2 regions of the Streptomyces sp. NPDC051740 genome follow, and region 2 is predicted to be linked to the other one. Evidence: predicted binding sites of a transcription regulator. Region 2 holds the regulator's gene; the other holds the start of a gene.
The links. Region 2 encodes HrcA, which represses chaperone genes, less so after heat shock. Its sites were predicted from a motif close to TTNGCACTCNGNNNNNCNGAGTGCNAA; they were not measured.
Positions count from the first base shown of each region.

Region 1: a site for HrcA is predicted at 1,870-1,896, ahead of groES (co-chaperone GroES). Genes of this name have one in related genera too.

Region 1 covers NZ_JBITCL010000001.1:260,035-267,443, reverse strand. The annotation lists gene groL (chaperonin GroEL) at 1-1,265, opposite strand, end outside; gene groES (co-chaperone GroES) at 1,414-1,722, opposite strand; gene ACIA6T_RS01360 (polysaccharide deacetylase family protein) at 2,027-2,875, opposite strand; gene ACIA6T_RS01355 (polysaccharide deacetylase family protein) at 2,872-3,756, opposite strand; gene ACIA6T_RS01350 (methyltransferase domain-containing protein) at 3,892-5,079, shown strand; gene ACIA6T_RS01345 (Uma2 family endonuclease) at 5,099-5,731, opposite strand; gene ACIA6T_RS01340 (LCP family protein) at 5,859-6,956, opposite strand; gene ACIA6T_RS01335 (LacI family DNA-binding transcriptional regulator) at 7,056-7,409, opposite strand, start outside.
Region 2 covers NZ_JBITCL010000002.1:348,881-356,289, forward strand. The annotation lists gene ACIA6T_RS04600 (SpoIIE family protein phosphatase) at 92-2,308, shown strand; gene hemW (radical SAM family heme chaperone HemW) at 2,336-3,568, shown strand; gene ACIA6T_RS04610 (DUF3097 domain-containing protein) at 3,729-4,529, opposite strand; gene ACIA6T_RS04615 (MBL fold metallo-hydrolase) at 4,564-5,298, opposite strand; gene hrcA (heat-inducible transcriptional repressor HrcA) at 5,469-6,485, shown strand; gene dnaJ (molecular chaperone DnaJ) at 6,485-7,409, shown strand, end outside.

The DNA.
Region 1 (7,409 bases), on a different contig from region 2:
GCGTGGACCAGCGCGGAGCCACCACCGGAGACGATGCCCTCCTCGACCGCGGCGCGGGTCGCGGAGATGGCGTCCTCCAGACGGTGCTTCTTCTCCTTCAGCTCCACCTCGGTGGCGGCGCCGACCTTGATGACGCACACGCCGCCGGCCAGCTTCGCGAGGCGCTCCTGGAGCTTCTCGCGGTCCCAGTCGGAGTCGGTGGTCTCGATCTCGGCCTTGATCTGGCCGACGCGACCGGTCACGTCCTCCTTGTTGCCGCCGCCGTCGACGATCGTGGTGTCGTCCTTGGTGACGGTGACGCGGCGGGCGGAGCCCAGCACGTCCAGGCCGACCTGGTCGAGCTTGAGGCCGACCTCCTCGGAGACGACCGTGGCGCCGGTGAGGACGGCCATGTCCTGCAGCATCGCCTTGCGGCGGTCACCGAAGCCGGGGGCCTTGACGGCGACCGCGTTGAACGTGCCGCGGATCTTGTTGACGACCAGGGTCGACAGGGCCTCGCCCTCGACGTCCTCGGCGATGATCAGCAGCGGCTTGGAGGCGTTGGCCTGGATGACCTTCTCCAGCAGCGGCAGCAGCTCCGCGATGGAGGCGATCTTGCCCTGGGTGATCAGGATGTACGGGTCGTCGAGGACGGCCTCCATACGCTCCTGGTCCGTCACGAAGTACGGCGACAGGTAGCCCTTGTCGAAGGCCATGCCCTCGGTGAAGTCCAGCTCCAGACCGAAGGTGTTGGACTCCTCGACGGTGATGACACCGTCCTTGCCGACCTTGTCCATCGCCTCGGCGATGAGCTCGCCGACCTGCTGGTCCTGGGCGGACAGCGCGGCGACGGCGGCGATGTCGGACTTCTCGTCGATCGGGCGGGCCGAGGCGAGCAGGTCCTCGGAGACCGCGGCGACGGCGGCGTCGATGCCCTTCTTCAGGGCGGCCGGGGAGGCACCGGCGGCGACGTTCTTCAGGCCCTCGCGGACCAGCGCCTGGGCCAGCACGGTGGCGGTGGTCGTACCGTCACCCGCGATGTCGTTGGTCTTGGTCGCCACCTCCTTCACCAGCTGCGCGCCGAGGTTCTCGTACGGGTCCTCGATCTCGACCTCGCGGGCGATCGTGACACCGTCGTTGGTGATGGTGGGGGCGCCGAACTTCTTGTCGATGACGACGTTGCGGCCCTTCGGACCGATCGTCACCTTCACCGTGTCGGCAAGCTTGTTGACGCCGCGCTCGAGGGCGCGACGGGCGTCCTCGTCGAACTTCAGGATCTTCGCCATGGCAGCGGGAGCCCTCTCGGAATTCTGGGTGAAATCACTGCGCCCCGGGCGCCCGGTCCTTGTCGGATGCTGGGGCCAGGGGCGCAGTGGTTCGAGCAAAAGTGCTTGCTACGAGGTCGGGTTGTCCGGGGTGGCCCCCGGATCTCCCTTACTTCTCGATGATCGCGAGGACGTCGCGGGCCGAGAGGACGAGGTACTCCTCGCCGTTGTACTTGACCTCGGTGCCGCCGTACTTGCTGTACAGAACGACGTCGCCGACCTTCACGTCGAGCTCGACGCGCTTGCCGTCCTCGATGCGGCCCGGACCGATGGCCAGGACGACGCCCTCCTGGGGCTTCTCCTTGGCGGTGTCCGGAATGACCAGGCCCGAAGCCGTGGTCTGCTCGGCGTCGAGCGGCTGGACCACGATGCGGTCCTCGAGCGGCTTGATGGCAACCTTGGAGCTGGCGGTCGTCACGATCCGACCTCCCCCTTCGGAGATCTCACGGGGTTAACTGTCTGAGGTGGCGACCAGGTGGATCCGTCGTCGCGGGTGCCGGACCTGCCCGTCGCGTGTGTTGGCACTCTCCAGGGGGGAGTGCCAGACCTGAGACTATGACTGCGATTAGCACTCGGTCAAGCGGAGTGCCAATTGCCTGCGGCGCGTCGCGGGGTGGGGGCGTTGTTCACACCGGGGTGTGGGGCTTGCCCGTGTTGTGGTGAGCGTCCTCTGGGGGCTGCCGCCCCCAGGCCCCCGCTTCGGCCCTGAACGGGCCTCGTCCTCAAACTCCCCCAGAGGGGGTACCCCCAGACGGGCTGAGAGGCGAGCGGTGCTCGCCAGGAGCCGCCGACGGGCTGAGAGGTGAGCCGTGCTCGCCAGGAGCCGCCGACGGGCTGATTCGGCCGGCGTAGTCCTCCAGCCTGCCCACCTTCAGACCCCGCTCCTCCAACTCCCCCAGCAGCCGTGTCGTCCGTTCCGTCAGCGACAGTGGCGGGGCCTCGCCCGACGGTACGGCGATGATGTCGCCGGGGGTCAGGTGGTGGGGGCCGTCGGTGTAGGTGAGGTGGCCGTCGGGTTCCAGGGTGGCCCGCCACAGGACCACCGTCTGGATGCCGCAGTCGGCGGCGGCTCGCAGGGTGGTGGTGTCGTACGTGCCGTAGGGCGGGCGGAAGAGGCGGGGGCGGACGCCGAAGCGGGACGTGAGTTTGCGCTGCTGGCCGCAGATCTCGGCGCGCTGGCCGGCGTACGGCAGACCGCGCAGGGCGGGATGGTCGAGGGTGTGGTTCTGCAGGCTCGCGCCGACCGAGCGCAGGCGGGCGAAGTGCGCGTATCCGGGGCCGGCCACCGTGTCCGTGAGGAACAGGCTGACGGGGAGCCGGTGCTCGCGCACCAGGTCGATGAAGCGGGGGTCGCGTTCGGCACCGTCGTCGTAGGTGAGGAAGACGACCTCGTCGCGGGTGGGGACGTGGTCGACGACGGGCGGGAGCGCGCCGGATCCCGGCGCCGGACCGGCTCCGGGGGACCGGCGGCCCGCACCGTCCCCCGCCCTCTCCCCCGTCCCGCCCGCCGGACCGCATCCGGCGGTCACGGCCAGCAGGGCGGCGGCGACCGCCAGGAGACGGGCCCTCACAGGTAGTCCTCCAGGCGGGCCACCGCGTACCCCTCCGCCGTGACCTTGTCCATGAAGCGGCGGATCATGTCCGGCATCGTGCCCTTCCAGTCCTCGCGGCCCCGGAAGTGGGTGAGGACGATGTCGCCGGGGTGCAGGTCGCGGTCCCACTCGCGGTACTCCCAGTGGTCGACGAAGACCTCCTCGTTCCAGAGGGGGACGTGGGTGATCCCGCAGGCCTTCGCGGCGCGCAGGGTGGCCTTGTCGTAGTTGCCGTAGGGCGGGCGGAAGAGGACGGGGCGCTCGCCGTAGCGCTCCTCGACGACCTTCTGCATGCCGCAGATCTCGCGCTTCTGGCGGGCGTAGGACAGGGCCGGCAGGTAGGGGTGGTGGAGGGTGTGGTTGTGCAGGGCGACTCCCCGGTCCCGCATCTCCTTGAAGTAGCCGTAGTCCTCCTTGACGAGGTAGTCGCTGAGGAAGGCGCTGTACGGGATCTCCAGTTCGCTCATCATCCGCAGGAACGCCGGGTCCTTCTCGGCGCCGTCGTCGATGGTGAGGAAGAGGATCCTCTCGTCGGTGGGGACGGTGGTGAAGACCGGGGGGAGTCCCAGACGGCGGTGGCCGTCGACCTCGAAGCCGTCGCGGGTGGTGATTCCCGGCTTCTTCGCCGGGGGCGGCGGGGCGGTCAGGGGCACCTTCTTCAGCCCCCAGCGTTTCGCGGCGGCGACCCTCGCGGTGTGCGCCGCGCGCAGTCTGGTGGCGTAGGCGTCGAGCGCGCGGGCCGGGGGCGCCTTCAGGGGCTGCTGGCCGCCCGCCGGTCCGACCCGGGCGCCACCGTCGCCGCCCGGTCCGCAGCCGGAGGCGATGGAGGCGAGAGCGAGTACCGCGAGGCCGATCCGCACACCGCCGAACGGCCACCTTTTATCGTTTTGTCCTACTGCTCGCATGGTGCCGGATCCTCGCAGTCCGCCATCGGGAACCCTGTCCGACACCGCGGCCGGAGGCACACGGTCCACCGACTGGCCCACAATGACCCGGTGAACGACCTCGCTCCCCTCCTCACCCCCGAAGGCCGCGCCCTCCTCGACGAGGTGCGCGACACCGATCCGGCGCACGAACTCGCCGTCGCGACCCGGCTCCGCCGCGAGCACCCCGCCGAGCTGGTGTCGGCGGCGCTCGGCCAGGCGCGGCTGCGGCAGCGCGCGGTGGCCAAGTTCGGGGCGGAGGACGCGCGGCGGATGTTCTTCACGCCCGACGGGGTGGAGCAGTCGACGCGGGCGAGCGTGGCGACGTACCGGGCCGAGTGCCTCCGGGCGCTCGGGGTGCGGTCCGTCGCCGACCTGTGCTGCGGGATCGGCGGCGACGCGATCGCGTTCGCCCGCGCCGGGATCCGGGTGCTGGCCGTCGACCGGTCCCCGCTGACCTGCGAGGCGGCCCGCGCCAACGCCGACGCGCTCGGGCTCGCCGACCTGATCGAAGTGCGTGAGGCCGACGTGACGGAGGTGGACACGGCCGGGTACGACGCCGTGTTCGTCGACCCCGCCCGGCGCTCCTCCAGGCGCGGCCGGATCTTCGACCCGGAGGCCTACTCACCTCCCCTGTCCTGGGCCGTGTCCGCCGCGCTCGGGGCACCGCTCGGCCTGCTGAAGATCGCGCCCGGCATTCCGCACGAGGCGATCCCCCCGGAAGCGACCGCCGAATGGGTCTCGGACGGCGGGGACGTCAAGGAGGCCATGCTGTGGTTCGGCCCGGACGTGACGCCGGGGGCACGGCGGGCGACGCTGCTGCCAGCCGGCGCCGGCATCTACGTGACGCCCGGGACCGCGCTCCCGGACCCCGGGGTCCGGCCGGTGGGGCGGTACCTGTACGAGCCGGACGGCGCCGTCATCCGCGCCCACCTGGTCGCCGAGGTGGCCGAGGAGGTGGACGGCGGGCTGATCGACCCGACCATCGCCTACGTCACCGCCGACGAAGCGCACCGCACTGCGTACGCCACCGCCTACGAGATCACCGACCGACTCCCCTTCAACGTCAAGAAACTGAAGGCGCTGCTGCGCGAGCGCCGGGTCGGCGTCCTGACCGTCAAGAAGCGCGGCTCGGCGGTCGAACTGGAGGAACTCCGCCGCAAGGTCCTGCCCAAGCCGCACGGCCCCGGGTCCGTCACGGTCTTCCTGACCCGCGTCGCCGGCGCCCCGACGATGCTGCTGGGGCACCCGGTGCGGTGAGGCACCGGGCCGGGCCGCCTCAGGACGCGACGATCGCCTTGCCGATAGCGAAACCCTTGGCCGGCCCCTCGGGGATCACCGCGTCGGTGCCGTAGGGGACCCGGTGCTCGTCCGCGTACTTGCCCTTCTTCCGGTCGGGCGACGTCAGGACGAGCACCGCCCCCTCGTCGTCGAAGTCGTCGACGGTCACGTACACCGGGATGCCGGCCCTCGCGTACTCCCGGCGTTTGCGGACGCGGTCGCGCTGGAGGTTGCGGTGGCCCCGCTCGACCTCGACGACCATCTTGACTCCGTCGGCGTCGACGCCGAGACCGTCCTCGTCCGGGATCTCGTCGAGGTCGAGCGGGGCCACGAAGAGGTCGGGGATCCAGGCTTTCTGACGGTGGATGACGTTGCCGTCGTGGTGTGCCGCGTAACCACTGCCTGCCAGATGCGCGTCCAGCGCTCTGCGGAGACGGCCGACGAGCACGGTGTGACGACGGCGACCGGTAGGTGACACCTCGATGGCCCCTTCGATGATCTCGGCCCGGTAGCCCTCGGGGAGATCCATGGCCTTCCACGCCTGCCACAGGACCTCGTCCAGATCGGAACCCTGCTCGGAGACGGGCTTGTCCACCACCACCGGGGCCACCTCTTCCGCGAGAGCGGTCATCGAGAAGCACCTCCTCCTTCAAGTGTGGGCGCGGGCGCCACTGCGGCACAAGCGACACGGTGACGCCACGAGTTCGGGAGTCGCACCGCTCCGGGATCGGCGCCGATCAGCCGAACGGGTGATCACCTCATCTCAGCGACGCCCACAGCTCCCCCGCCTCCGGCTCGTCCGCGATCACTCGGTTGCCGTCCCAGGGGGCCGGGACGACCGGCATGGTGAGGGTCGTGACGTCGTCGGACGGGAGGTCCCGCAGGCTCTGGGCGAGGCGGGTGAGTTCGCCGAGCGAGTCCAGACCGGTGTCGGTGGTGAGGCTGCCGGTGAGGGTGTCGGCGAGCTGGTACAGCCGGGTGGGGGCGGCCAGCAGGTCCTCGTCCGCGACCTGCTCCAGCAGCGCCTTCACCAGCTGGTGCTGGAGCCCTATGCGGCCGAGGTCGCTGCCGTCGCCGATGTCGTACCGGGTGCGGGCCAGGGCGAGGGCGTCCGTGCCGTCGAGGTGGTGGGTGCCGGCGTCCAGGGTGAGGTGGCTGCGGTCGTCGTCGATGTCCTCCTCGGTGGTGACGGTGACCCCGCCGAGCGCGTCGACCAGGCGGGCGAAGCCGGCGAAGTCGATCTCGACGTAGTGGTCCATGCGGACGTCCGTGAGCGACTCGACGGTCTTCACGGCGCACACCGGCCCGCCCACCTCGTACGCGGTGTTGAACATCACCCCGGAGGCCGCGCGGGTCGATTCCCCGTCCTCCAGCGGGCAGGAGGGCCGGTCGACGAGGGTGTCGCGGGGGATGCTGACCACCGTCGCGGCGGTCCGGCCGGCGTCGAGGTGGACGACCATGGCGGTGTCGGAGCGGGCGCCGCCGCTGTCTCCGCCGCCGAGCGCCTGGTTCTCCTCGCCGCTGCGCGAGTCGGAGCCGAGCACCAGGATGTTCAGGGACCCGGCCGGCAGGGGCGTGGCCGTGGCGGACGCGTCCGGGGACGGTGCGGTCACGCCCTTGGCGGGGCGGTCGTCGCCCAGGGCGCTGTTGATGTCGACGCTGTCGATGTTGCCGTTGAGCTGCCAGTACGCCCAGCCGGCCGCTCCGGCGCCCAGGACCAGCAGGCCGGCCAGCGTCAGCCCCGTGATCTTCAGTGCTTTCGCCCGCCGGCCCGTCCGTATGTCCGGGCCCTCGGCCTCGTCCCCGTCGTTCCCGGCCCCGCCGCTCTTCTCATGTCCCCTCACGGACAGGAACATAAGTCCGAATTATGGCGAGCAGCGACCCCCGGAGAGTTTTCTTGTGAAATTCTCAGACTTCCGACACGGCTTCCGACGGCCCGAAACTTTCGAACCGGCTCACGCCCCCGCCGGCGCCGCCGTACTGCTCCGCACCACCAGGCTCGTCGCCAGCTCCACCCGGGTCGCCGCCCCCGAGTCCTCGTTCCTGCCCAGATCGAGGACCAGCTTGGCCGCCGCCTCGGCCATCTCCGTCAGCGGCTGCCGTACGGTCGTCAGCGGCGGCCCCACCCAGCGGGCCACCGGCAGATCGTCGAACCCGACCACGCTCAGGTCCTCCGGGATCCGCAGCCCCAGCTCCCGCGCGGCCTCGTACAGCCCGAGGGCCTGGAGGTCGTTGCCGGCGAAGACCGCGGTGGGCCGGTCCTCGCGGCGCAGCAGGGCGAGACCCTGCCGGTAGCCGGCCTCGTGGTG
Region 2 (7,409 bases):
TCGGTGACTCGGCGCTTATGGACGGGTCCGGTCTGTCACCCTGTCGGCAGCGATCGAGTTCTCTTCGTACGAACTGCCCGGGGAGCTGCCCATGGGGGCCATTCCGACCCAACGGGAGACCGCCTCGTGCGCCTCCGGAGCGCGGGAGTGCGCCTGGGTGGACGCGACCCTGTCCGGGAGCCCCCTCGCACCGGGTGCCGCACGCGCCCTGCTGCGCAAGGCGCTCACCGAGTGGGCGGAACTCGCCCTGCCCGGCGCCGAACACCTCACCGGCCGCGTCGGCGACGACGCCACGCTGATCGCCAGCGAACTCGTCACCAACGCCGTCGTGCACGCCGGTACCGAGGTCCGGGTGGCGTGCAGGCTGGAGGAGGGGACCGGCGCGCTCGTCGTCGAGGTCGCCGACCAGCACCCCTCCCGCGCGCCGCGCGGCAACGAACCGGAGGGGGCGCCGTACGACACCCCCGAGTACGGGCGCGGCCTGCGCCTCGTCGCCGCGCTCTCCGAGGCCTGGGGGATCACCTACCGTCCGGGCACGAAGACGGTGTGGGCGCGCCTGGCCGCAGGGGGGTGCGCGGCGGACGACCAGATCGAGGCGTACGCCGGGGAGCGCACGCTGGCGCGCGACCTGCGGGTGGCGGAGATCCTCGCGCCGGAGCCGCCCCGGACGGAACAGAGCTCCCCCGGCCCACTGGACGCACTCGATCCGCCGGCCTCCCGACGCCCGCCCGGTCCCGCCCGCGACACCTGGCGCGGCGGCTCGTACGGCGACGACTGGCTCGCCCGCCGGTCCGGCCGGGACGGGACCTGGCTGGGGCGCGGCGCCCTGTCCTTCCTCGCCGAGGCCTCCGACCTGCTCGCCGGGCAGCTCGACGAGGACCTGGTCACCTCGCTCACCGGCCAGCTGATCGTGCCGCGGCTGGCCGACTGGTGCGCGGTGTGGCTGGAGGACGAGACCACCGGCCACGGCGGCGGCTGGAGCGAGGGGAGCCGTGCCGACGGCTCCCGCCTCGCCCGCGTCTGGCACGCCAGCGAGAACCGTATCGAGGCCCTGAGCCGGGCCCTGGAACAGAACCCGCCCCACCCCGGCGACCCGCTGCACCCGGGACCCGCGCCCTATCCGTGGCCGGGCGGCGCGCTCGACGGGCGGCGTACGGGGCCGGGTGAGCCGGTCGACGTGCCGGGCAGGGCGCCCGGTGGCGGGGCGTTCGATGGGCCGGGCGGCGCGCTCGACGGGCGGCGTACGGGGCCTGGCGGGCCGGACGGGCCGGGGCAGGGGACCGGCGGGTCCGCGGATGCGGTCGACGGGCCGGGCGGCGCGCTCGACGTCCCCGCCGACGGTGCCCACGGCGCCGCCCTCGCCTACCGGCTCGTCGCCGGCGGGCGCCCGCTCGGCACGCTGGTGATCGGGCGGGGCGGGATCGACCGCTTCCCCGACGAGATCACCGGGCTGGCCGAGGACCTCGGCCGGCGCGTCGCCCTCGCCATCGGGGCCGCCCGGCAGTACTCCCGCCAGGCCACCATCAGCGCCGTGCTGCAGCGCGGACTGCTGCCCGGCGCCGTCGCCGAGATCCCCGGCGTGCGCAGCGCCCTCGTCTACGAACCCTGCGACAAGGGCGGACCCAGCGGCGACTTCTACGACCTCTTCCCGGCCGGCCACGGCCGCTGGTGCTTCGCCGTCGGCGACGTCCAGGGCAAGGGACCGGAGGCCGCCGTCGTCATCGGCCTCGCCCGCCCCTGGCTGCGGCTGCTCGCCCGCGAGGGCTACCGCGTCGCCGACGTCCTCGACCGCCTCAACCAGCTCCTCCTCGACGACGCCACCGAGGCCGCCGACGCCGCCGCCCGCGCACTGGTGGCCGCCGGTGCCCGCCCGACCGCCCCCGGCGACGGACCCCAGACCCGTTTCCTCTCCCTCCTCTACGGCGAACTCGTCCCCTTCGACGGCGGCGTCCGCTGCACCCTCGCCTCCGCCGGACACCCCCTGCCCCTGCTGCTCGCCCCCGACGGCTCGGTCCGGTCCGTCGCCCAGCCGCAGACCCTGCTCGGGGTCGTCGAGGACGCCACCTACACCAGCGAGACCTTCGAGATGTACTCCGGCGACACCCTGCTCTGCGTCACCGACGGAGTCACCGAGCGGCGCTCCGGTTCCCGCCAGTTCGACGACGGCGACGGGCTCGCCACGGCCCTGTCGGGGTGCGCGGGGATGGACGCCGGGTTGATAGCGGAACGGATCACGCAGCTCGTGCACGAGTTCGGGGCCCGGCCGCCCGCCGACGATCTCGCCCTGCTGGTGCTCCAAGCGGAGTGACACGGCCGGTGCGGGACAATGGAGCACATGCCTTCCGCACTCCCCGACGGCGAGCCCGTCCCCGCCGACGGCGCGCTGCCCGCGTCCGCGCTCGCAGGGGCCGCCGACCGACCCCTCGGGTTCTACCTGCACGTCCCGTACTGCGCGACCCGCTGCGGCTACTGCGACTTCAACACGTACACCGCGACCGAGCTGCGCGGCAGCGGCGGCGTACTGGCCTCCCGCGACAACTACGCCGAGACCCTGGTCGACGAGGTCCGCCTGGCCCGCAAGGCACTGGGGGACGACCCGCGCGAGGTCCGCACGGTGTTCGTCGGCGGGGGTACGCCCACCCTGCTGGCCGCCGACGACCTCGTACGGATGCTGGGCGCGATCCGGGAGGAGTTCGGGCTGGCGCCGGACGCCGAGGTGACCACGGAGGCGAACCCGGAGTCGGTCGACCCGGCCTACCTGGCGGCCCTCCGCGCGGGAGGCTTCAACCGGATCTCCTTCGGCATGCAGAGCGCCCGGCAGCACGTACTGAAGGTCCTCGACCGCACCCACACCCCCGGCCGCCCCGAGGCATGCGTCGCCGAGGCCCGAGCGGCGGGCTTCGAGCACGTCAACCTCGACCTGATCTACGGCACGCCGGGGGAGTCCGACGACGACTGGCGGGCGTCCCTGGACGCGGCGATCGGCGCCGGTCCCGACCACGTCTCGGCGTACGCGCTGATCGTCGAGGAGGGCACGCAGCTCGCCCGCCGCGTCCGGCGGGGCGAGGTCCCGATGACGGACGACGACGTCCACGCGGACCGCTACCTGATCGCCGAGGAGATGCTGTCGGGGGCGGGCTTCGACTGGTACGAGGTGTCGAACTGGGCCACGTCGGAGGCCGGCCGCTGTCTGCACAACGAGCTGTACTGGCGCGGCGCCGACTGGTGGGGCGCGGGCCCCGGCGCCCACTCGCACGTGGGCGGGGTGCGCTGGTGGAACGTCAAGCATCCGGGCGCGTACGCGGCGGCGCTGGCGGAGGGGCGGTCGCCGGGGGCGGGCCGTGAGCTGCTGTCGGAGGAGGACCGGCGGGTGGAGCGGATCCTGCTGGAGCTGCGCCTCGAGGAGGGCGTTCCGCTTTCTCTGCTCCGTCCGGAGGGGCTGGCGGCTTCCCGGCGGGCCCTGACGGACGGACTGCTCCAGCGCGACCCGTACGAGGAGGGCCGTGCGGCCCTCACCCTGCGGGGGCGGCTGTTGGCTGATGCCGTGGTGCGCGACCTGGTCGATTGATCTCGCCCCCGCCGCCCCTTCCCGTTCCCGTCCCCCCGGGGGGCGCTGCCCCCGGACCCCCGCTCCTCAAACGCCGGAGGGGCTGAGGTTCGGTCGAGGAGCGGGGTCCGGGGCGGAGCCCCGGGTTCGGGACGGGAAGGGGCGGCGGGGGTGAGGAGACTCACGCCGTCACGAAGTCGATCAGTTCCTCCACGCGGCCCAGGAGCTGCGGCTCCAGGTCCTTGTACGACCGCACCGAGCCGAGGATCCGCTGCCACGCCTCCCCGGTGTTCGCCACCCGCCAGCCCAGCGCCGCGCACACCCCCGTCTTCCAGTCCTGCCCCCGCGGCACCCGAGGCCACGCCTCGATGCCCACCGACGCCGGCTTCACCGCCTCCCAGACGTCGATGTACGGGTGACCCACCACCAGCGCGTGCTCACTCGTGACCGCCTCGGCGATCCGCCACTCCTTCGAGCCCGGCACCAGGTGGTCCACCAGGACACCCAGCCGCGCGTCCGGACCGGGGGAGAAGCCCTCGACGATCGAGGGCAGGTCGTCGACACCCTCCAGGTACTCCACGACCACCCCCTCGACGCGCAGGTCGTCCCCCCACACCTTCTCCACCAGCTCCGCGTCGTGCCGCCCCTCGACGTAGATGCGCCCCGCGCGGGCCACCCGCGCCCGCGCGCCGGGGACGGCGACGGAACCGGACGCCGTACGGGTGGGCCGTACCGGACCTGCGGCCGGCCGCACCAGCGTCACCACGCGGCCCTCCAGCAGGAAGCCCCGCGGTTCCAGCGGGAACACCCGGTGCTTCCCGAAGCGGTCCTCCAGCGTCACCGTGCCCGCCTCGCAGCGGATCACCGCGCCGCAGAAGCCGGTGCCGGGCTCCTCCACCACCAGGCCGGGCTCGGCCGCGACCTCGGGAACCGGCTGCGGTCTCTTCCACGGAGGGGTCAGATCGGCGGAGTACTGGCGCATTCTGATGACGATACGAGGAGCGCGCCCGCCGCGATCAGTCCGACACGCCGAAACGGGCCGCCAGGGCGTCGCGCTGGGCCCGTACGAACGCCGCGTCCACCACCGCGCCGTGACCGGGGACGTACCGTGCGTCCTCGCCGCCCAGTTCGAGGAGCCGGTCCAGCGCGGCCGGCCAGTGCGACGGTACGGCGTCGGGGCCGGCCTGCGGTTCGCCCGACTCCTCGACCAGGTCGCCGCAGAAGACCACCTCCGGATCGCCGGGGACGAGGACCGCGAGGTCGTGGGCGGTGTGCCCGGGGCCCACGTTCGCCAGCAGCACCTGCCGGCCACCGTCCGGGCCGAGGTCGAGCGTCCACTCGCCGGACACCGCGTGCCGCGGCGGGACCAGCGCGTCCACGGCCTCCTCCGCCACCCGCGCGTCCAGCCCCCACCGCACCGCGTCCGCGCGCAGCTCCTCACGCCCGCGCCCCGTCAGCACCGTGTCCATGCCCACCGCGCCGAACACCTCCGCGCCCGCGAACACCGCCGACCCGAGAATGTGGTCGAAGTGGGGGTGGGTGAGCGCGAGATGCGTCACACGGCGACCGGTGAGCGCCTGCGCCTGAGTCCGCAACCACGCGCCCTCGCCCAGACCGGAACCCGCGTCGACGAGCAGCACGCCCTCCGCGCCCACGACGAGCCCCGCCGTGCAGTCCCACCCCGGCAGCCGGCACCGCCCCACCCCGGCGGCCACTTGTTCCCATCCCGACTCTTCCCAAGTCACGGTCATGACGGGACGCTATCGGGGACGACGCCGTCCGGCGCGACGGCGCGGGGACCGGCCTTGCCCGGTGCGTACCCCCCGGCCGTACACTGGGCGGGTAAGTCTGGCACTCGCGTGCGAAGAGTGCCAGGCGGACAGGGAAGGTACCGCGCGGAAGGCTTCTGGAGGTGTGCGCGATGCTCAGTGAACGCAGGCTCCAGGTGCTGCGCGCCATCGTCCAGGACTACGTGGGCACCGAGGAGCCCGTCGGCTCCAAGGCCCTCACCGAGCGGCACAACCTCGGCGTCTCCCCGGCCACCGTGCGCAACGACATGGCGGCCCTGGAGGACGAGGGCTTCATCGCCCAGCCGCACACCAGCGCCGGGCGCATCCCCACCGACAAGGGCTACCGGCTGTTCGTCGACAAGCTGGCCGGCGTCAAGCCGATGACCGCGCCCGAGCGGCGCGCCATCCAGAACTTCCTCGAGGGCGCCGTCGACCTCGACGACGTGGTGGCCAGGACCGTACGGCTGCTCGCGCAGCTCACCCGGCAGGTCGCCGTCGTGCAGTACCCGTCGCTGACCCGCTCCACGGTGCGGCACGTGGAACTGCTGGCGCTCGCCCCCGCGCGGCTGATGCTGGTGCTGATCACGGACACCGGGCGGGTCGAGCAGCGCATGGTCGACTGCCCGGCGCCGTTCGGCGAGTCGTCGCTCGCGGATCTGCGGGCGCGGCTCAACAGCCGGGTCGCGGGCCGCCGGTTCAGCGATGTGCCGGGCCTGGTGGAGGACCTCCCCGAGGCCTTCGAGGCGGACGACCGCGGTACGGTCTCGACGGTGCTCTCCACCCTCCTGGAGACGCTCGTCGAGGAGAACGAGGAGCGGCTGATGATCGGCGGCACCGCCAATCTCACCCGCTTCGGACATGACTTCCCTCTCGTGATCCGGCCCGTCCTGGAGGCGCTGGAGGAGCAGGTCGTGCTCCTCAAGTTGCTCGGTGAGGCGAAGGATCCGGGCGTGACCGTCCGTATCGGTCATGAGAACGCCCATGAGGGACTCAACTCCACGTCCGTCGTGTCGGTGGGCTACGGTTCGGGCGGCGAGGCTGTTGCCAAGCTCGGCGTGGTCGGACCGACCCGCATGGACTACCCGGGAACGATGGGAGCGGTACGCGCAGTGGCACGGTACGTCGGACAGATCCTGGCGGAGTCGTAGTGGCCACGGACTACTACGCCGTACTCGGCGTGCGTCGCGACGCGTCGCAGGAGGAGATCAAGAAGGCCTTCCGGAGGCTCGCCCGCGAGCTGCATCCGGACGTCAATCCTGATCCCAAGACGCAGGAGCGGTTCAAGGAGATCAACGCCGCCTACGAGGTCCTGTCGGACCCGCAGAAGAAGCAGGTCTACGACCTCGGCGGCGACCCCCTCTCGCAGGCCGGCGGCGGTGGCGCGGGCGGCTTCGGGGCCGGTGGCTTCGGCAACTTCTCCGACATCATGGACGCGTTCTTCGGCACGGCGTCGCAGCGCGGGCCGCGCTCGCGCACCCGCCGGGGCCAGGACGCGATGATCCGCATCGACGTCGAGCTCGACGAGGCCGCGTTCGGCACGACCAAGGACATCCAGGTCGACACGGCCGTCGTCTGCACGACGTGCAGCGGCGAGGGCGCGGCTCCGGGCACCACGGCCCAGACCTGTGACATGTGCCGCGGTCGCGGTGAGGTCTCGCAGGTCACGCGGTCCTTCCTGGGCCAGGTTATGACGTCCCGCCCCTGCCCGCAGTGCCAGGGCTTCGGCACGGTCGTCCCCACCCCGTGCCCGGAGTGCGCGGGCGACGGCCGCATCCGTTCCCGGCGCACCCTCACGGTCAAGATCCCGGCCGGTGTCGACAACGGCACCCGGATCCAGCTGGCCGGCGAGGGCGAGGTCGGGCCCGGCGGCGGTCCCGCCGGTGACCTGTACGTGGAGATCCACGAGCTCCCGCACGCGCAGTTCCAGCGGCGCGGCGACGACCTGCACTGCACGGTCACCCTCCCTATGACGGCGGCGGCCCTCGGCACCAAGGTGCCGCTGGAGACGCTGGACGGCATGGAGGAGGTCGACATCCGGCCCGGCACCCAGTCCGGCCAGTCGATCCCGCTCC